Regions from separate parts of the Streptomyces sp. NPDC126510 genome, predicted to be linked through region 1. Evidence: riboswitches for the same ligand, from Rfam matches in the RefSeq annotation. Region 1 holds a riboswitch; the other holds the start of a gene.
The links. Region 1 has a riboswitch for thiamine pyrophosphate ahead of ABTX60_RS11940 (thiamine ABC transporter substrate-binding protein). Riboswitches for the same ligand answer to the same signal wherever they lie in the genome.
Positions count from the first base shown of each region.

Region 2: linked by a shared signal. The riboswitch ahead of thiO (glycine oxidase ThiO) and the one ahead of ABTX60_RS11940 (thiamine ABC transporter substrate-binding protein) in region 1 are both predicted to bind thiamine pyrophosphate.

Region 1 is NZ_JBEORR010000007.1:186,099-196,707, reverse strand. Features, by position in the region: gene ABTX60_RS11975 (hypothetical protein) at 1-137, shown strand, start outside; gene ABTX60_RS11970 (VOC family protein) at 254-661, shown strand; gene ABTX60_RS11965 (LOG family protein) at 686-1,807, shown strand; gene ABTX60_RS11960 (LAETG motif-containing sortase-dependent surface protein) at 1,954-2,646, shown strand; gene ABTX60_RS11955 (maleylpyruvate isomerase family mycothiol-dependent enzyme) at 2,707-3,504, opposite strand; gene ABTX60_RS11950 (ABC transporter ATP-binding protein) at 3,529-4,548, opposite strand; gene ABTX60_RS11945 (ABC transporter permease) at 4,548-6,212, opposite strand; gene ABTX60_RS11940 (thiamine ABC transporter substrate-binding protein) at 6,188-7,225, opposite strand; TPP riboswitch at 7,350-7,456, opposite strand; gene rlmN (dual-specificity RNA methyltransferase RlmN) at 7,481-8,587, opposite strand; gene ABTX60_RS11930 (hypothetical protein) at 8,759-8,980, shown strand; gene ABTX60_RS11925 (hypothetical protein) at 9,285-9,896, opposite strand; gene ABTX60_RS11920 (YdcF family protein) at 10,552-10,609, opposite strand, start outside.
Region 2 is NZ_JBEORR010000002.1:44,095-54,703, forward strand. Features, by position in the region: gene pknB (Stk1 family PASTA domain-containing Ser/Thr kinase) at 1-414, opposite strand, end outside; gene ABTX60_RS02135 (thiazole synthase) at 518-1,315, opposite strand; gene thiS (sulfur carrier protein ThiS) at 1,318-1,518, opposite strand; gene thiO (glycine oxidase ThiO) at 1,515-2,687, opposite strand; TPP riboswitch at 2,685-2,796, opposite strand; gene ABTX60_RS02150 (avidin-fold protein) at 2,849-3,199, shown strand; gene ABTX60_RS02155 (NAD(P)/FAD-dependent oxidoreductase) at 3,232-4,491, shown strand; gene ABTX60_RS02160 (Rv2175c family DNA-binding protein) at 4,585-4,950, shown strand; gene thiE (thiamine phosphate synthase) at 5,314-5,973, shown strand; gene metF (methylenetetrahydrofolate reductase [NAD(P)H]) at 6,072-6,995, shown strand; gene ABTX60_RS02175 (SCO2102 family sporulation regulator) at 7,052-7,978, shown strand; gene ABTX60_RS02180 (phytoene desaturase family protein) at 8,006-9,496, opposite strand; gene ABTX60_RS02185 (TetR/AcrR family transcriptional regulator) at 9,985-10,609, opposite strand, start outside.

The DNA of each region.
Region 1 (10,609 bases):
CCGCGCTGCTGCGGCTCGGCGCCCCCGCCACGATGCTGCGCGGCGCCGCCGCCCTGCGCGCGGGCGCCCTGCTCGCCCTGTTCGGTCCCCTCACCCTGACGGTGGCGGAACTGGCGGCGCTGCCCCTGGCGCGCTGAGGCCGCGGCTCCCGCCGGAAAACTCGTGCGGAGAAAGTCTCCGTGCGGCGATGAGTTCCGGTCCGGCCCCCGGTCTATCCCGCGTAACGACACGGACGTGATGGGAGAGACCTCGCATGTACCAGCAGATGATCTTCGTGAACCTGTGCACCGGCGATCTCGGCGCCTCGAAGAAGTTCTTCACGGAGCTGGGCTTCACGATCAACGAGCAGTTCAGCGACGACACGACCGCCTCGGTCGTGATCAGCGACACCATCGTGGTCATGGTGCACACCAGGGAGAAGTACCTCCAGTTCACCAAGAAGGAGATCGCGGACTCGACGAAGACCAGCGAGGTGCTGATCGCGCTGAGCGCCGAGAGCCGCGAGAAGGTCGACGAGCTGGTCGAGAAGGCGGTCGCGGCGGGCGGTTCCGTCTCGGGCGAGACCCAGGACCACGGCTTCATGTACGACCGCGCCTTCGACGACGTGGACGGCCACACCTTCGAGGTCGTGTGGATGGACCCGGCGGCCGTCCAGGGCTGACGGCGGCTGTGCCAGCATGGGCGCGTGCAGACGATGCCCGCCCATGCGGCCCACCACGACGACCGTGAGATAGAGAGCCTCGAGGAGTTCGACGCGACCGTCTCGGCACGCGGCACCCTCGCCGGACACCGCGTCCAAGCCATCGATCTGACGGACCGTACGCGCGAACTGCTCACCCACGACACGGCGGGCGCGGTCTTCCTCGGCTGCGCGATGCGCGAGGACGCGGCCGCGAAGGTCCGCGGCGACGGCGCCCTCGTCTTCCCCCCGGTCCCGGGTCTGCCGTTCGACCCGTACCGCGGCCTGGTCTACTCCCCGGAGGAACTCTTCGCGTCGCTGGCCGACGGCTACGAGGCCACGCCCGACGCCCTCGCCTATGCCTGGTTCCAGCGCACGAAGGCGGACCGCGACATCCACGCGTCGATGCTGCGCTCGATCCACGACGACTCCGTCTCGGACGCGCTCGACGAACTCCTGTCCGGCGCCCGGGTCGTGGGCGTCATGGGCGGTCACGCGATGGCCCGCGGCACCGAGGAGTACGCGGGCGCCGCACGGCTCGGCCGGGAGCTGGCCCGGGCCGGCTTCACGATCGCGACCGGCGGCGGCCCGGGCGCCATGGAGGCGGCGAACCTCGGCGCCTACGCCGCCCCCTTCGACGACACGATGCTCGCCGAGTCGCTGGAACTCCTCGGCAAGGCACCGCACTTCACCCCGTCCATCACCCAGTGGGCCGCCGCCGCCTTCGAGATACGCGCTCGCTGGCCCCAGGGCGGCCGTTCGGTCGGCATCCCGACCTGGTTCTACGGCCATGAGCCGCCGAACGCCTTCGCCTCCCACATCGCCAAGTACTTCGCCAACGCCACCCGCGAGGACGGCCTGCTGGCCCGGTCGAACGCGGGCGTGGTGTTCCTGCCGGGAGCCGCCGGGACCGTCCAGGAGATCTTCGACAACGCCACGCCCAACTACTACGAGTCGCGCGGCGAACCCACGCCGATGGTGCTGGTGAACCGAGTGCACTGGACGGAGAAGCTGCCGGCGTGGCCGCTGCTGCGGTCGCTGGCCGGGGGGCGCTCGATGGAGGCGCGGATCGCGCTGGTGGAGCGGATCGAGGAGGCGCCCGAGGCGTTGAAACGTCTCGGCGGTTAATAAGAAGGCAAAGCAAGTGCTTGCAGGCTGCATATGCGTTGACACTACTTATGCGGCGCTTATAGACCTGAGAGCCTCACGGTAGTGCTGATGCCCAGTCAGCACTGCCTCAGCCCCCCGCATTCGCAATCCTGTAAAGGACAAACGTGGCAGTTCTGTCCGTATCCCGCCGCGCACGTGCCGTGCGCGTCCTCGGTGTCGTCTCCGCCTCGGCCGCGCTCGCGCTCGGCACCGCCGGCAACGCGCTCGCCTGCAACATCAGCGAGTTCTCCGCCGAGGCGAAGTGCGATGGCGACAAGGGCGTCATCACGGTCACCGACGTGGACCCCGCCGGCATCCCGGCGACGGTCACCGTCTACCTGCAGAACAACGGCGCCGACGCGAAGAAGGTCGGCGAGCAGGTCGTCAAGGGCTCGCGCGAAGGCACCACCATCACCTTCGCCGACGACTGGAAGGCGAACGCCGAGTACCGCGTCCACGTCAAGGCCGCTTCGTACGTCGACGAGGACATCAAGCCGAACCTCGTCACCCCGGCCACGGCCTGCAAGAAGAAGGAGGAGGAGCCCCCGGCTTCGACTCCCCCGGCGACTCCGACCCCGTCGGCGTCCCCGTCGACGCCCGCCGAGGAGAGCGAGAGCCCGGCTCCGGAGCCGTCGGAGAGCCAGAGCAGCTCGCCGGCGGGCAACGCGCCCGCCCCGGCCGGTGACTCCAACCTCGCCGAGACCGGTGCCAACTCCAACACCGGCCTCATCGCCGGCATCGCGGCGGCCCTGGTCGTCGTCGGTGGCGGTGCGGTGTTCTTCGGCATGCGCCGCCGCGGGGCGAACAGCGACAGCTGACGCCCGAGCACACACCATGGCGTGGCCCGCCCCCCGACCGGGGGCGGGCCACGTCCCGTCTCAGCCGAAGGTGGCCCGCTCCAGCCAGAACTCCAGCAACTCCCGTTCGCCCAGGACCTCCAGCTCCTTCGCGTCCAGGGGCAGCCGACGGTAGAACGCGAGCAGCACGAAGGTGAGCGGCCCGCGCAGGGCGACCGTGGCCTTCTCGTGGCCCCGGCGCCAGCGGACACCGTCCTCGGTCAGCTCGACGAGCCACTCGGCGTTCAGGTCCGGTCCCGTGTCGGTGGCGTGCAGATGGATGCTGCGGCCCGGGCCGACCAGCTCCCCCACCACGTCCTGCGGCTCCGTCCGCTGCACGTACTCCACGATCTGGAGCCATTCGTCGATCGCGTCGGCGGCGACCTCGGGCGCGACCTCGTAGGGCAGCCCGGCGGCGAGTGCGGCGTCGGCGCGGTGCACGGTGATCTCGTGGGTCATCCTGCGGGCCCAGAACCCGGAGGTCCGTATCCCGGCCCAGCCCCACACCTTCGCGTCCGGCCCGGCCTCCCGCAGCGTGGCGACGATCCGTTCGCCCGTCTCCGCCAGCCAGGCGTCCAGTGCGGCGGCGTCACCGGCGGCCTCCGGACCGGCCACACCCGGCACCTGCTCCTCGGGCACCTCCTCCTCGGCCCGGGTCCGCACCATCAGCTCCGCCCAGCGCAGGGCACCGCCCGTGTGCCGGACGAGTTCCTCCAGCGACCAGTCGGGGCAGGTCGGCACCGTGCCGGACAGATCGGCCCCGGAGCTCACCACCTGCCTCAACAGGACGATCTGGTGGGCGATTTCGTCGCAGCAGCGGCCGTGCGCGAGTGGCGTCATGCCTCGCACCCTAGGCGGGGGCCTTCAACCGAGCACCACGATTTCGGCCGCGTCGAACTCCACCCCGACCTCGTCCCCGACCTCCGGTGCCGCCCGCAGCGCGCACGCCGCCTCCAGACGCGGGGCGTCCGGGGCCTGGAGGTGGAGGGCGACATGGGTGCCCTTGAAGGTGCGCGCGGTGACCGTGCAGCGCAGGCCCGTGTCGGCGGGTACCAGGCGCACCCCGGCGGGCCGCACCAGCAGGGTGCGTGCGCCCTGCGGGGCGTTCTCCGGCACCGGTACCTTGCCCCAGGGCGTGTCGGCGGCCTCCGTCCCGACCGTCGCCTCGACCACGTTCTCGAAACCGAGGAAGCGGGCGACGAAGGCGTCGGCGGGCCGCTGCCACACCTCGAGGGGCGTACCGGACTGCGCGATCCGCCCGTCCCGCATCACCACGACCCGGTCGGCCAGCGCGAAGGCCTCCCCCTGGTCGTGCGTCACTGCGAGCACGGTCGTGCCCAACCGGCCGAACAGTTCCTTCAGTTCGACGACAAGGCGCTCCCGCAGCGACCGGTCGAGCTGTCCCAGCGGCTCGTCCAGCATCAGCAGCCGGGGGTTCGGCGCGAGGGCCCGGGCCAGCGCCACCCGCTGCTGCTCCCCGCCGGACAGCGCGGCAACGGCCCGCCGGCCCGCGCCCGGCAGCCCCACGAGGTCCAGCAACTCCTTGACCCGTTCGGCCTGTTGCCGCTTCGACTCGCCGTGCATCCGCAACCCGAACGCCACGTTGCCGGCCACGTCCCGCTGCGGGAACAGCTGGTGGTCCTGGAACATCAGCCCGACGCCCCGCCGGTGCGCGGGTACGCCCGCCTGGCTCCGGCCGTCGAGCACCACCCGCCCGGAGTCGAGGTGTTGCAGCCCGGCCACCGCCCGCAGCAGGGTCGACTTGCCGCTGCCGCTGGGCCCGAGCACACACACGATCTCGTGCTCGGCGACCTCCAGATCGACGGCGTCCAGCACGGCACGCCCACCGAAGCGGACCGTCGCGCCCTGCAGGGCCAGCAGCATCAGAACTCCCCCGTCCGGTCCGTGCGGAGCCTCTCCAGCACCAGCAGGGCCACCGCGCACACCACCATCAGAATCGTCGAAAGGGCCATCGCCTGGCCGTAGTTGAGGTCGCCGGGCCGCCAGAGCAGCCGGGCCACCGCCACCGGCAGCGTCGGCCGGTCGGGGCGTGCGATGAACACCGTCGCGCCGAACTCCCCGAGGGACACGGCGAAGGCGAACCCGGCCGCGATCAGCAGCGCCCGCCGCACCATCGGCAGGTCCACCTCCCGCCACACCCGCCAGGGCGAGGCCCCGAGCACCGAGGCCGCCTCCCGCAGCCGCACGTCCACCGCCCGCAGCACGGGCAGCATGGTCCGCACCACGAACGGCACCCCGACCAGCGCCTGCGCGAGCGGCACCAGGACCCAGGAGGACCTGAGGTCCAGCGGCGGCTCGTCGAGGGAGATCAGGAACCCGAAGCCGACGGTCACCGCGGACACCCCGAGCGGCAGCATCAGCAGGGCGTCGAAGCCGCGCACGAACCGCCCGGCGTCCCGGCGGGTGAGCGCGACCGCGGCGAGACCGCCGATCACCACCGCGATGAGCGTGGCGGCGACGGCGTACGACAGGGAGTTGCCGATCGCCTCGATCGGCGGGACCAGGAACACTCCCCCGTCCTCGCGGGTCAGCGCCCGGTAGTAGCCGAAGCCCGGCGCGCCCAGGGACCGCTGCACCAGCACGGCGAGCGGCAGCACGATCAGGACGGCGACGGTGACGAGTACCCCGCCGAGCAGCGCCCACTGCCCCGTTCCCCGTGGCCTGCGCCCGGTCGCGGAGGCGTCCACCAGCCGCAGCGCGGTCTCCCGCCGCCGCACGGTCCAGGCGTGCAGGGCGAGGATCGCGCCCACCGCGACGAACTGGATGAGGGTCAGTACGGCGGCCGTGGACAGGTCGAAGATCTCCGAGGTCTGCCGGTAGATCTCCACCTCCAGGGTGGAGAAGGTGGGCCCGCCGAGGATCTGCACGACACCGAAGGAGGTGAAGGTGAACAGGAAGACCATCAGCGCGGCGGCGGCCACGGCCGGGGCGAGCGCGGGCAGCGTGACCTGCCGCCAGGCCTTCAGAGGCGATACCCCGAGCATGCGCGCGGCCTCTTCCTGCCGCGGGTCGAGCTGCGCCCAGAGCCCGCCGACGGTCCGGACGACGACCGCGTAGTTGAAGAAGACGTGCGCGAGCAGGATGGCCCACACCGTGGTGTCCAGCCGTACGCCCCACAGCTCGTCGAGCAGCCCGCCCCGGCCGACGAGCGCCAGGAACGCCGTACCGACGACGACCGTCGGCAGCACGAACGGGACGGTCACGACCGCCCGCAGGACCTGCTTGCCGGGGAAGTCGAAGCGGGCGAAGACGTACGCGCCGGGGAGTGCGACGAGCAGGGTGAGCACGGTGGAGACCACCGCCTGCCAGGTCGTGAACCACAGGACGTGCCGGACGTCCGACTGCGCCAGCACCTCCCCGATCCGCCCGAGGTGCCAGGCCCCGTCGGTCTTGAGGCCGCGCGCGACGATCGCGGCGACGGGGTAGGCGAAGAAGGCCGCGAAGAACGCGACGGGCACGGCCAGCAGACCGAACCGCGCCGCCGCGCCCCGCCTCCGGGCGGCTACTTCAGTACGAGTGAGGTCCACGACTTGACCCACTGGTCACGGTGGTCGGCGATCTTCGCCGGGTCCATGGTCTCCGGGTCCTTCGCCTGCGGCCCGTACTTCACGAACTCCGGCGGCACCTGGGCGCCCTCGGTCACCGGGTAGACGAACATGTTGAGCGGCATGTCCTCCTGGAACCTCTTGCTGGTCAGGAAGTCCAGGAACGCCTTGCCGCCCTTGGCGTTCTTCGCGTTGGCGAGCAGCCCGGCGTACTCGACCTGCCGGAAGCAGGTGCCCTCGGCGACGCCGGTGGGGGCGGTGCTCGGCTTGGGGTCGGCGTAGACGACCTCGGCGGGCGGCGAGGAGGCGTACGACACGACGAGCGGCCGGTCGCCCTTGGCCTTCTTCCCGCCGGCCGACCCGGAGAACTCCTGGTTGTAGGCCTGCTCCCAGCCGTCGACGACCTTGACGCCGTTGGCCTTGAGCTTCTTCCAGTAGCCCTCCCAGCCCCCGTCGCCGTACCGGGCGGCGGTGCCGAGCAGGAAGCCGAGGCCGGGCGAGGAGGCGGAGGCGTTCTCGGTGACGAGCAGGTTCTTGTACTGCGGCTCGACGAGATCGTCGAAGCTCCGCGGCGGCTGCAGCTTGTGATCGGCGAAGTACTTCTTGTCGTAGTTGACGCAGATGTCGCCGGTGTCGATGGGCGTGACGCGATGCTGCTTCCGGTCGACCCGGTACTCGGCCTTTACCTGGTCGGACCCCTTCGCCTCGTACGGCTGGAAGAGGCCGTTGTCGAGGGCGCGGGACAGCAGGGTGTTGTCGACCCCGAAGAAGACGTCGCCCTGCGGGTTGTCCTTGGTCAGGATGGCCTTGTTCACGGCCTGTCCGGCGTCGCCGTCCTTCAGGACGTTCACCTTGTAGCCGGACTGCTTCTCGAAGGCCGCGATGACGTCCTTGGACGCGGCCCACGAGTCGTGACTGACGAGCGTCACGGTCTTGGAGTCGCCGGACCCCTGGCCGCTGTCGGACGACCCGCACGCGGCGAGCGTGCCGGCCATGCCGAGCCCGACGACGACAGCCGTCAGTCGCTTCTTGTTGTCGCTCACTGGATTCCTCCTGGGGTGACCAGGAGAAGACGCGGCCCTGCCCGGGACTTCCGTGGTCCCGGGCAGGGCGCAACAGCTCGAGTGGTGACCGATCTCCCTACCCAGAATGACCTGGGCCAGGTTCGGAGGGTCTGCGGCCGTGTGCCGCACTCTCAGCGCTGTGGCGCTCCCCTGTCGGAATATGCAGATGTTCTTACGCGGGTCAGACTACCGTTCGGTGGCGGCGAGCTGACCACACGCCCCGTCGATCTCCTGACCACGGGTGTCCCGGATCGTCACCGGCACACCATGGGCGGCGATGGCCTCCACGAACGCCTTCTCGTCCTCGGGCCGCGAGGCGGTCCACTTGGAACCGGGCGTCGGGTTCAGCGGAATGAGATTGACATGCACGGGCTTGCCCTTGAGTAGCCGCCCGAGCCGGTCACCGCGCCAGGCCTGGTCGTTGATGTCCCGGATCAGCGCGTACTCGATGGACAGCCGACGGCCGGACTTGGCGCTGTACTCGAACCCGGCGTCCAGCACCTCGCGCACCTTCCACCGGGTGTTCACCGGCACGAGGGTGTCGCGCAACTCGTCGTCGGGAGCGTGCAGCGAGATGGCCAGCCGGCACTTGAAGCCCTCGTCGGCGAACCGGTGGATGGCGGGGACGAGGCCGACGGTGGAGACGGTGATGCCGCGCTGCGAGAGCCCCAGGCCGTCGGGCTCGGGGTCGGTGAGCCGCCGGATGGACCCGACGACCCGGTTGTAGTTGGCGAGGGGCTCGCCCATGCCCATGAAGACGATGTTGCTGAGCCGGGCCGGGCCGCCGGGGACCTCCCCGTCCCTGAGCGCCCTCATGCCGTCGACGATCTGATGGACGATCTCGGCGGTGGACAGATTCCGGTCCAGCCCCGCCTGCCCGGTCGCGCAGAACGGGCAGTTCATCCCGCATCCGGCCTGCGAGCTGATGCACATGGTCACCCGGTCCGGGTAGCGCATCAGCACGGACTCGACGAGCGTCCCGTCGAACAGCCGCCACAGGGTCTTGCGGGTGGTGCCCTGGTCGGTCGACAGATGCCGCACGACGGTCATCAGCTCGGGCAGCAGGGCTTCCTGCAGCCGCCCCCGGGCACCGGCCGGAATATCGGTCCACTGCTCCGGATCATGCGCGTACCGCGCGAAGTAGTGCTGCGAGAGCTGCTTGGCACGAAACGGCTTCTCCCCGACCGCGGCAACAGCCTCCTTGCGCTCGGCAGGAGTGAGATCGGCAAGATGCCGCGGCGGCTTCTTGGCTCCGCGGGGGGCGACGAAAGTGAGTTCTCCGGGTGCAGGCATAACCCTCCCAGTGTCGCAGATCAACTCCGGGAGCCCAGGCCAGAGTGGGGTGGGGGTGGTCACCCGCGGGTGCCGTCTGTCGGCGTTGGTCGGCTTCGGACGGCCCAGGGACGGCCCAGGGGCGCGTGCTCTGGGGTTGGGATGATCTCTCCGGGGGGGGGTGCGAGGGACATGCTTGAACTGATGGAGTGGCTGGCTGAGCGCGGAGTCACGACCGTCTGCAAGGTCGACGGTGACCGCATGGTGGAGCGGGGGAAGGCATGGATGGTCATCATCAGCGGTGGACCGCTTGGCGAGGACTCGTTCTTCCGTGCCGACCTGGCTACGGCAGACGCATGCCTTGATTCGTTGCTTGCGCACCTGGAGGGCAAGGGCCTGTCGCCGTTCGCATGATCAGTGTGTCCCCTACAGTCGTCGCTACCGCTCGATGCGGACTATGGGCGGGGAGGTCGCTGAGGTCTGCTGGGCCGGTCAGAAGCGCTATACGGAGCAACGGCGGTCAATGCCAGTCAGTGCGGTTGCTGTACTCCGCGGCTGTACTGTGCCGCCACGGGAAACCCTTCGGCGTCTGCCCTGTTCTCGCAATCGCCAGTGCAGTCTGAGATGTCAAGCCGAAGGCCTTGGCTTCTTGTTGGTCAGCTTCCTCTGCATCCTCTTGATCTTCTTCCTGTCGATCAACTTCTCCAAGGCGTTGCCTTCAAGATTGTCGACTAGGCGTGGGTCCGGGCGAAGAGGTTGCGGTTTGCTTTGGTTGCTCGGGGCGCTCATTACTGTCTCCTTCGGCTTTAGTCATCGTACCCGCGACCAAGAAGCCAAGGGAAACGATGAGCAACAGCAGTGACACGAAGAGCAACCAAGCCTTGGCTCCGGTTTTCCGGTTCATCCCGAGCAAAGCAGCACGCGTGTCAAATACAACCTTCCGGATGACGCTCTCAGGCTGCCCACTATATAGGCCTCGCAGCCGTACCGGATCGATGCTGCTGCCGCTCCGGAAGAACAGGGACAGCACGATCAACAAGCCTGCCCCTGCCGCCAACCATTGTGCGACCAGTTGCATGTCACTGGCCTTGTCCGTGTCCTTAACAGCCCCTACCAAAACAGCCACGAAGATCAGAAGGATGCCCCCCTTGCTGTCCAAGCTGTCGACTCGACGTTCTTGCAAGTCGATTTCTTGGTCAAGCTCCGAGCGGAAAAATTGATCTTCATCCCAACCGCTGGTGCTCTGTTGTCGAGACATGCGCCAGCACACCAGACCAATAGGCAGCAAGCCCAGGAGCCCGAGACCCCACTTGATCCAGTACTTGCGCATGTACGCAATGTAATTGCATAGATCATGGGGCGCACTTCCGCGGGCAAGCTTTGTCACGCGGTCGGCGTAGCAACTGGCCGGAGTTGCTCGCAGGTCGGCGGCTCCAGGAAAAGTGGACACACCTTCCGCACACACTCCCCTTCCTCCACCACCCACCGAACCCAGCTCCCATCCCGTCTGCCGTCGACCCACACACCGTGGAGCGGGCGTGGTTCCTGGCGTCCAGGTGGAGCGCGCCACTGTACGAACGACCTGGACGCCAGGGGCCGCGTCTGCTCGGCTCTGCCTGGGTCGATGGCAGGCGGGATGGGAGCTCCCCGCGCACGCCACCAATCGGCCGGCACTCGCGAACGGCGCCCCCTCCATCTCGGAGCCTGAGCGCCCCCGCCGGAGGCATGTTTGAGCGTTGCCGCGCTCCCGCGGTTCTCGACTCATGGCCCCGGCCTGTTTCACATGTGGGCGCGCGTCGGCGCAGCCCGGGCGGAGCGGGCCGAAGGCAGGAGCGGCGCCCGGAGCGGAGCCGGGAAGCGCGCCCGGCGGAGCGGAGCGCAGCCGGGGCTTGATGAGGTAGAGAAACTCGTAACAGCTCAGGCGTGGCCGGTCGCGTAGGAGCATGGCTCGTGGCCTGAGCGCCTGGCCTGGCGGCGAGTTGATGTCAGGCGGAAGCCTTGCCAGTGGTGCTGAGGAGCCGACTGGTGAAGCCTTCGCGGCAG
Region 2 (10,609 bases), on a different contig from region 1:
CACGAACCCGGCGCGGTGCGCCGCGCCCAGAGCGGCCAGCACCGGCTCCAGGATGTCCAGGGCGGCACACGGCTGCAGGGCCCCGCGCTCGCGCAGCACGTCCCGCAGGGTGCAGCCCGCGACGTACTCCATCGCCAGGTACACGTAGGAGCCGTCGGTGCCCTGGTCGAAGACCTGCACCACGTTCGGATGGGCCAGTCGGGCCACCGACTTCGCCTCGCGGATGAACCGCTCGACGAACGAGGCGTCGACCGCGAGCGAGGGATGCATCACCTTGAGCGCGAGGACCCGGTCGAGCCGGGTGTCCACGGCCCGGTAGACCGTGGCCATCCCGCCGACCGCGATCCGCGCGTCGATGCGATACCGGCCGTCGAGCACCTGCCCAACCAAGGGGTCCTGAAGGGTCGTGTCCACGCAGGCGAGTGTACGAGCCACGACCGACAGCCCTGTCCCCCCTGCTGTTTCCGGGGCGGGACTGCAGCCGACCTGTGACGTGTGTCCCACCTTCTCCTGGCCTCTACTGGAAAGCGGGCCGCTCCGGGTCCAGCGCGGCCATGCCCTCCACGGGCGACGACGCCTGCGCGAAGTGCCGCCGGGGGATCCGCCCGGCCCGGTACGCCAGCCGCCCCGCCTCCACGGCGTGCCGCATGGCGTCGGCCATCAGCACGGGTTCCTGCGCCCGCGTCACCGCCGAGGCGAGCATGACGCCCGCACACCCCAGCTCCATCGCCAGCGCCGCGTCCGAGGCCGTCCCCGCGCCCGCGTCCAGGATCACCGGCACGCGCGCGTGCTCCACGATCAGCTGGAAGTTGTGCGGGTTGCGGATGCCCAGCCCGGAGCCGATCGGCGAGCCGAGCGGCATGATCGCCGCGCAGCCCGCGTCCTCCAGCTTCCGCGCGAGCACCGGATCGTCGTTGGTGTACGGCAGCACCGTGAAGCCGTCGTCGACCAGGGTCTCGGCCGCCTCCAGCGTCTCGATCGGGTCCGGCAGCAGCGTGCGCTCGTCGGCGATGACCTCCAGCTTGATCAGGTCCGTGCCGAGGGCCTCGCGCGCGAGGCGGGCCGTGAGGACGGCCTCGCCGGCGGTGAAGCAGCCCGCCGTGTTCGGCAGCACCCGGATGCCGAGCTTGTCGAGGACGGACAGCACCGAGCCGTGCACCGAGGCGTTCACCCGGCGCATCGCGACCGTCGTCAGCTCCGTCCCGGACGCGGCCAGCGACCGCTCCAGCACGTCGAGGCTGGGCGCCCCTCCCGTGCCCATGATCAGACGGGACGTGAAGGACGTGCCGCCGAGGACGAACGGATCGTCGGCCATCGTCAGCCTCCCTGGACGGCGGTGAGGACTTCCACGCGGTCCCCCTCGGACAGGGGCGTGGAGGGCCACTGGGTGCGGGGGACGACGGTTTCGTTGAGGGCGGCGGCCACGCCCGAGGGCGAGGCCGTGAGCGACCTCACGACGGTGTCCAGAGCCGTGCCGGGCCCGACGTCCCGGGGCTCGCCGTTGACCGAGATGTTCATGCGGGCTGCTCCGTGAGTGCGGTGGCGGGGCTGAAGCGTTTCGGGGTGAAGGGGCGGGCCTCCTCGGGGAGTTCGCCCGTCGCCAGGACGTGCGCCATGGCGTCACCGGTCACCGGTGTGAGCAGGACGCCGTTGCGGTAGTGCCCGGTGGCCAGCAGCAGCCCCTCCAGACCGGTGGGTCCGAGCAGCGGCGCGTTGTCGGGGGAGCCGGGCCGCAGCCCCGCCCTGGTCTCGGTGAGCGGCAGCTCGGTGATGCCCGGGACCAGCTCGTGCGCGTCCCGCAGCAGCTCGTACACGCCGCCCGCGGTCACCGTGGTGTCCCAGCCCAGCTCCTCGCTGGTGGCCCCGACGACCAGTTCGCCGCTCGCCCGCGGCACCAGGTAGACGTGGCTGCCGCGCACGACCGCCCGCACGGTCCGGCTCAGGAAGGGTCCGTGCCGCTGCGGCATGGTCAGCCGCAGGACCTGCCCCTTCACCGGCCGCACGGGAGGCAGCACGTCCTCCGGGACGCCCGCCAGCCGCCCGCTGAGACTCCCCCCGGCGAGCACCACCTGCCCGGCCGCCGCCCCGGTCCCGTCGGCCAGGGCGGCGCCCGCGGCCCGGTCCCGGACCACGGTCAGCCGCTCCGCCCACGTCCGGTGGACGACCACACCCGCCCGCTCGCACGCGGCGAGAAGCGCCCCGGCCAGCCGCCGGGGATCGATCTGGTGATCGCCGTCGACCCTCAGCCCTCCGCGCACGCCCGGCGCGAGCATCGGCTCCAGGCGTCGGCACTCGCGCCCCGACAGCCACTGCGACTCCAGCCCCGACTGCTGCTGCAGGGCGTGCAGTTCGCGCAGGTGGGCCCGGTCGTCGGCGTCCAGGGCGACGGCGAGCGTGCCGCAGCGGCGGTAGCCGAGGTCCCGGCCGGTCAGCTCGGTGAGCTCGGCGGCGAAGTCCGGATAGCGCCGGGCGGAGGCGAGGTTCAGCCCGAGCAGGGTCTGCTCGCCGTAGTGCAGCTCCGTGACGGCGGCCAGCATGCCGGCAGCCACCTGAGCGGCACCGCCGCCCGGCTCGGGGTCCACGACGGCCGTGGCGAACCCGCGTTGCGCGGCCCGCCAGGCCGTGACCAGGCCGATGATCCCGCCCCCGATGACCAGGACGTCTGACGATGTGGACGTACGCGACATGGGCGTCCAGCCCCTCCCTTCGCCGGCATGACCCGGATCAGGTTCGTACGGTCGGAGGCCGCCAGCCTCCCTCTCAGCCCGGTGCGTCCGGGCTCCCGCGAGTGCTTTACGTTGGCCACCCTAGCCCGATGCCCTGCCCCGCAGTAAGGGAGCCTCAGCCCATGGCCCGATCCCTCGACGGTCTCGTCCTTGCCCCGGTCGCCGACCAGGCACCGGGTCAGGTGGGCACCCGGACCCGGTTCACGTACCACGAGCGGGCGGGCGAGATCTGGGCGGAGTACACGGGCGGCGACGTCGTACGCGGGCACCTCGTGGGTACCCGGGAAGGTGACCGGCTGGACTTCCGGTACGTCCAGCTCAAGCGGGACGGCACCACGTCCTCGGGGCACTGCGTCTCGGCGGTCGTGGAGCTGCCCGACGGGCGGGTGCGGCTGGAGGAGACCTGGGAGTGGGAGTCCCGGCGGGGCGACGGCACGAGCGTTGTGGAGCAGGTCACGGCGCATGAGCACTGACTGACAAAACGTCAGGTGTCTATGGTGATCAGGTGAGCGAGCAGACGCAGGAACCAGGTCCGTCCGCGCCGCGGCGCGTCGTCGTGGCGGGTGCGGGCATGGCCGGGGTGCAGACCGCCGTCGCCCTGCGCGAGCAGGGCTTCGCCGGGGACGTGATCCTCATCGGCGCCGAGCCCCACCAGCCCTACGACCGGCCCCCGTTGTCCAAGGCCGTCCTGCTCGGCAAGTCCGAAAGCTCCGCCTTCGACGTGGACTTCGAGGCCCTCGGCATCGAACTGCGGCTCGGCTGCGAGGTGCTGGGCCTGCGCCACGCCGACCACGAGCTGGACACCGAGGACGGGCCCGTGCCGTACGACGTCCTCGTCGTCGCGACCGGCGCGGAACCCGTCCGGCTGCCCGGCACCGAGGGCGTTCCGGGGGTGCATCTGCTGCGCACCCTGGACGACGCCGAGCGGCTGCGGCCGGTGCTGGCCCGCCAGCACGACATCGTGGTCGTCGGCGCGGGCTGGATCGGCGCGGAGTTCGCCACCGCCGCGCGCGAGGCGGGTTGCGCGGTGACCGTCGTGGAGGCCGCCGAACGCCCGCTCGCCGAGGCGCTGCCCGCCGAGGTGGCCGCCCCCATGGCCGGCTGGTACGCCGACGCGGGCGCGGTCCTGCGGACGCACGCGCGCGTGGAGCGCGTCGAACCCGGTGCCGTCGTCCTCGACGACGGCACGCGGCTGCCCGCGGGCGCGGTCGTCGTCGGCATCGGCGCCCGCCCCGCCACGGCCTGGCTGGCCGGCTCCGGCCTCGAACTGGGCCCCCACGGCGAGATCGTCGCCGACGAGCATCTGCGCACGGCCGTGCCGGATGTGTACGCGGTCGGCGACTGCGCGTCCTTCCCCTCGGGGCGCTACGGCGAGCGCCTTCTGATCCACCACTGGGACAACGCCCTCCAGGGGCCGCGCACGGTCGCCGTGAACATCGTCGGCGGGGCAACGGGGGAGACACCGGCCGTGTACGACCCGGTGCCGTACTTCTGGTCCGAGCAGTTCGGGCGGTTCGTCCAGTACGCCGGGCACCACGCGGCCGCGGACACCACCCTGTGGAGGGGCGACCCCTCCGGTCCGGCCTGGACGGTCTGCTGGCTGCGGGCCGAGCGGCTGGTCGCGCTGCTGGCGGTGGGCCGGCCCCGCGACCTGGCGCAGGGCCGCCGCCTGATCGAGTCCGGCACGCCGATGAATCCGGTGCTGCTGGCCGATCCGGCCAGGCCCATGAAAGCGGCGACGGCCCAGACGCCACCGCCTCGGTGAGGGCCGCGGGCGCGGTGCGGCCGGGCGCGGCGCGTCCGCCGGGTGGACCGGTCCGGCTTCCGACTGTCAGCGGCAAATGGCAGGCTGGTTTCCGTGACCGAGATTGACGCAAAGATCGATGCTCTCGTCCCCGCCTGGCTCACCCTCCCCGACATCGCCGAACAGCTCGGCGTCGAGGTGACGCGTGTGCGGCAGCTGGTCAAGGACGGCCAGCTCATCGCCGTACGCCGAGGTGAGAACCGCGCGCTGCACGTCCCCGCCGCCTTCATCGACGGGGACAAGGTCGTCAAGGGCCTGTCCGGGACCCTGACGCTCCTGCGGGACGACGGCTTCACGGACGAAGAGATGCTGGAGTGGCTCTTCACCCCGGACCCCAGCCTGCCCGGCACCCCCGCGCAGGCGCTCAGCGAGAACCGCGGCACGGAGGTGAAGCGCCGCGCCCAGGCGCTCGCGGTCTGACCCGGCCGCGACGGGACAACCGTCCGGTGCCGTGTGAGCGGGGCCGGACCTGAACAACCGCCCGATGTGGGGGCCGTGACCCGAGGGGTCACGGCCCAGGGGTGGCATGCGCCGCGTGCGGGGAGTCGAACGCCACCGGCGTGGCTGCGAACGCCACCCATGGCGCCGCGGACCTCACCGGCCTTGGCCGACGGGTCCGTGGCGGGCCGGGGCAGGCGTAGGGTGCCCGAGGCGGTCGCGGCGGGACGGGTGCGGCCCGTGCCGCACGCTCAGGCACGCCGCCCGCGCACGCCGCTCACGCGGGCCACCGCACGCCGCCCACGCGGGCCCACCCGCACGCCACCGACACCCAGGGGGACACGCATGACCGGCACCGCCGCCGCCACCGCACGGGCCCAGCTCGCCGACGCCCGGGTCTACCTCTGCACCGACGCGCGCAAGCGGCAGGGCGACCTCGGGGAGTTCCTCGACGCCGTGCTGACCGGCGGGGTCGACATCGTGCAGTTGCGGGACAAGGGCATGGAGGCCGCCGAGGAACTGGAGTACCTGGCCGTCTTCGCGGACGCCTGTGCCCGGCACGGCAAGCTGCTCGCGGTCAACGACCGTGCGGACGTCGCCCATGCCGCCGGCTCCGACGTCCTGCACCTCGGCCAGGGCGACCTGCCGGTCCCCGCGGCCCGTGCGCTCCTCGGCGACGACGTCCTGATCGGCCGTTCCACCCATGCCGAGTCCGAGGCCGGGGCGGCCGCCGTCGAACAGGGCGTGGACTACTTCTGCACCGGCCCGTGCTGGCCGACGCCCACCAAGCCCGGCCGTCACGCACCCGGCCTGGACCTCGTCCGCCACACCGCCGCTCTCAGGACCGACCGCCCCTGGTTCGCCATCGGCGGCATCGACCTCGGCAATCTCGACCAGGTCCTGGAGGCGGGCGCCCGGCGGGTCGTCGTCGTCCGGGCGATCACCGAGGCGGACGATCCCGGGGCCGCGGCGGCCGCGTTCGCGAAGCGGCTGCGTGAGGCGTAGTCCCCACGGCTTGTCCAAGGGATGGACAACAAGTGGACAATTAGGGCAAAAGTCGGCCCCCGGTTGGGGGACCGACCGCCCCTGGCTAACCTGCCGGTATGGCCCTCGGCACCGCATCCATCAGGTCGGACCACGCCCGCACCGTCCGCGACATGCTCGCGGCCGGCAAGACGACGTACTCGTTCGAGTTCTACGCCCCCAAGACCCCGAAGGGCGAGCGGAACCTGTGGAACGCGCTGCGCCGGGTCGAGGCCGTGGCGCCCGACTTCGTCTCCGTGACCTACGGAGCGGGCGGTTCCACCCGTGCGGGCACGGTCAAGGCGACCGAGGCGATCGCCTCCGACACCACCCTCACCCCGATCGCCCACCTCACCGCGGTCGACCACTCGGTGGCCGACCTGCGCAACATCATCGGCCAGTACGCCGACGCCGGGATCCGCAACATGCTCGCCCTGCGCGGTGACCCGCCCGGCGACCCGATGGGCGACTGGGTGCCGCACCCCCGAGGTCTGGCCTACGCCGCCGAACTCGTCGAACTGATCAAGGCCTCCGGCGACTTCTGCGTGGGAGTCGCCGCCTTCCCGGCGATGCACCCCCGCTCGTGCGACTGGGACACCGACGTCCGCCACTTCGTCGACAAGTGCCGGGCCGGCGCGGACTACGCCATCACGCAGATGTTCTTCCAGCCCGAGGACTACCTCCGGCTGCGCGACCGGGTCTCGGCCGCCGGCTGCGACACCCCGATCATTCCCGAGATCATGCCGATCGCCAGCGTGAAGACGCTGGAACGGATCGGATCCCTCACCAACGCCACGTTCCCGGACGCCCTGAAAGAGCGGATCCTCACAGCAAAAGACGATCCGGCCGCTGTACGCTCCATTGGGATCGAATTCGCCACGGAGTTCTGTGCGCGGCTGCTCGCCGAGGGCGTGCCCGGCTTGCACTTCATCACGCTCAACAACTCCACCGCGACACTGGAGATCTACGAGAACCTGGGTCTGCACCACGCACCGCAGGCCTAGACCGTTCGCACCGGTATACGACACACTGCGTAGCGGCCACTGTGAGAGGGGCGTACATGGGCTGGGCGGTCCTCTACATCGCGTTCGGCATCGTCGCGCTGTGGCTGCTGGGCGAGGTGCTCCTGCAGTACAAGGCGCGACTGCGCTGGCGCCTGCTGGCCTTCGCCGGGTTCCTCGGTGTGGTCGTCGGTGTCCTGATCCCGTCGGTCGTCGTGATCGGACTGGGTGCGGCCGCCTTCGCGGTCGGGCAGACCTACGTCACTCTGTCGTTCCGCAGCGGCTTCGCGGCCGGCTGGGCGATGAACGCGCCCGCGCTGGGCGGCAGCAAGCGGCGCCGCGGTGAGCGCGGCCGCCAGGAGCCCACCCTGGAGGTCTCCGGCCTGGAGGCCGAGGGCGGTCATGACGACGAGGCCGGCGCCTACCGTCGCGACCCCGCCCCTCACGGCCAGGACGACGACTACGACCGGGACGACGTCTTCACCCCCGCCCGTCCCATGCACCAGCCGGAGTCCGCCGAGACCACCGCCGTCTACGAGCCGCAGCCCATGCCCGAGGACACCGGCTCCTACGGCGTCTACGACCACGGGTACCAGTCGGGGGGACAGCAGTCCGCCGACCAGTCCTACGCCTACGACTACTCCGGCTACGGCCAGCAGCAGGGCTACGACGCCACCGGTCAGCAGCAGTACGCCGCATACTCCGACCCGTACATCGGCTCGTCGAACTACGGCCAGGGCACGTACGACGGCACGTACGGCGACCAGCAGTACGGCGACCAGCAGTACTACGGCCAGCAGAGCTACGGCCAGGACCAGTACTCCGGCACCTACGGCGGCGACAGCCCGCCCGGCGGGGTCTGGGTCCCGCAGCAGCGCAACACCGACGAGTACGGGCAGGAACTGCCGCCGGAGCAGCCGTACGGCTACCAGGGCGGCGGGCAGCAGCCGCAGGGGAACGGGTACGACGAGCAGTACCGTTTCTGAAGCCCCGGCCCCGCCGGGGTGCTGTGCTCACTGCGAGCCGCGGAACTCCGGCCCCTCCACGATCAGTCCCGCCACCAGCGCGCCCGACATACCCGCGTGCGGCAGCCCGCCGCCGGGGTGAGCCCAGCCGCCCACGGTGAACAGACCGGGTAGCCGCGTGCCGTTGGACGGGTGCAGCAGCCGTCCGCCGCCCGCCGCCAGGGCCGGCACGGGTACCGCGCCACCCTCCGCACCCGTCGTGTCCGCGATGTCGGCCGGGGTGCGCACCTCGTGCCAGAGCAGGCGGTCACGCAGGACCGGTACGGCGCGTTCGGCGACGGTGATCATGTGGTGGGCGAGGTCGTCGTGAGCCCGGCCGGGCCGCGCGGGCACCACCGTCGTGAGCGTGACCGCCTCGTGGTCCGCCGGAGCGGTGCCCGGGTCGTCGGGCCGCAGCACCGTGACCGTGGGACCAGAATCTCCGGCCGCCCCGCCGAACAGGGCGTCCAACTCCGCCTCGCGGTCCTGGGCGTGCACCACCGTGCGGTGAGCCGTGCCCTCCGGGCGGGCACCGCGCAGGGCCAGCAGGACGGTCACCCGGGACGCCGCAGCCGGCTGCGGCGGCACCTCGCCGTCGCCCCGGACTACGGTGCCCTCCGTCAGCCGGGCCAGTACGCCGGGGGCGACACCGGCCACCACGAAGTCCGCCTCCGCCACCGACCCGCCGGCGAGTTCCACCCCCGACGCCTCGCCGTCCTTCTCGAGCACACGGGTGACGTCGGCGCCGAAGTGAAACTCGACCCTGCGGGCCAGGCACCGCTCGTACACCGCCCGGGCCAGCTCGCGCAGACCACCGCGCACGTACCAGGTGCCGAAGGCGTGCTCCAGGTAGGGCAGGACGGCCGCGCTCGCCGGGGTGGCCCGGGGGTCCAGACCGTGGCCGAGGGCATGACTCTCCAGGAGAGCCGCGAGCCGGGGGTCGCGCAGCTCCCAGGCGCCGATCTCGGCGAGTGTGCCGGCCCGGCGGGTGCGCAGCAGCCGCTTGTGGGGCACCGACGGATAGGGCTCGCGCTCGGCGAGCACCTGCCAGTTCGGCCACAGCGGCTCCTCCAGCAGCGGCCGGCGGGTCCGGTCCCAGGCCTCGCGGGCCCGGACCAGGAAGTCGCCCCAGCGCTTCCCCGCGTCCGCCCCGAGCCCCTCGTCCAGGGCGGCGACGACGCCCGCGCGCGAGGCGTTCGGCAGCGAGACCTCGGTGCCGTCCGCGAACACGTGCCGGGCCGACGGGTCGACCTGGACCAGCTCGACACAGGACTCCAGGGGCTCCTTGCCGGTCTTGACGAACAGATCGCGGTAGACGGCGGGCAGCGGCAGCAGGGTCGGGCCGGTGTCGAAGGAGAACCCGTCGCGCTCGAAGCGGCGCAGGGCTCCGCCGTAGGTGTCCGTCCGCTCGTACACCGCCACCCGGTGGCCCGCGACGGCCAGCCGGGCGGCAGCCGCCAGCGCGCCCATCCCGGCGCCGATCATCGCAATCCGTGCCATGTCAGGGACTTTATCGGCCCGCACTGACAGCCCTCACAGGCGGCACTTGCCGACCGGCCTGCGAGTACGGGCGCGGAGGCGGTCGTCATCAGGTGGCGACGGAGCGGTGTGGGGCCCTGTGCGCAGCACTGAGTACGTATACCTAGCCGGTCAGTTGAGTACGCGTGCGGATGGGGGACGACCTGCGCGGAGGAGAGAGTGGAGGCACGGAGAGGGGCACGGCTCCGGCACCGGCGACACGGGGCGCCGGAACGGAGCCGGCCCGCGATCCGCTCCTTCCGCCGGCGGTGTCGGCGGGAGCGAGACACGGGGGAGAACCGGGGGAACGGGAGGAAACCGGGGGACGACCGAACGGGGGTCCTGCGGGGGGACGCACGGGGGAGCAGGAGAAGGAAAACGGGGGAGTGGGGAAGGCGCCGGTTCGAGTTGGCCCGCGGGGGACGCGGCCACGACGGACCGGCGCCTTCACATGCGCACGGGACGACGGGTCAGCGGCAGCCGCTCACCCGGCCCTGGAGCAGCCGGGACAGCGCCGCGTGGACGTCGTCCAGGGAACGCTCCGCCTGGAAGGACTTCCAGTCGAGCGCGGCGACCAGGACCATGCCGACCAGCGCGGAGGCCGTCAGCGGGACGTCGATCTCCTCGCTGAACTCACCGCCCTCGACCCCCTCGCGCAGTACGTCCTCCACGACCGCGACGGCCTGCTGCCGGACCACCATCAGCGTGGACTGCCAGGTCCGGTTGGTGCGCCACAGCTCGGCGACGTACAGCTGGGTGAAGGCCGGGTAGCGGTCGATGAAGACCAGTCCCGCACGGATCATCGCGTCCAGGGCGTCGACCTTGCCGCCGCCCTCCCGCGCGGTCCGCTCGGCCGCCTCCCGCAGCGAGGCGGTGAGGAGCCCCACCCCGTGCCGCAGCAGTTCCTCGAAGAGGACGGACTTGCTCGCGAAGTTGTAGTAGACCGTGCCCTTCGCGACCCCGGCACGCTCGGCGATCTCGTCCACGGTCGTGGCGGAGAACCCCTGCTCGGCGATGAGCGTGACGGCCGCCTCGTAGAGCTTCTGCCGGGTGGCCTCGCGGCGCGTGCTGCCGCCCGACGCGGCACTGCTGCTT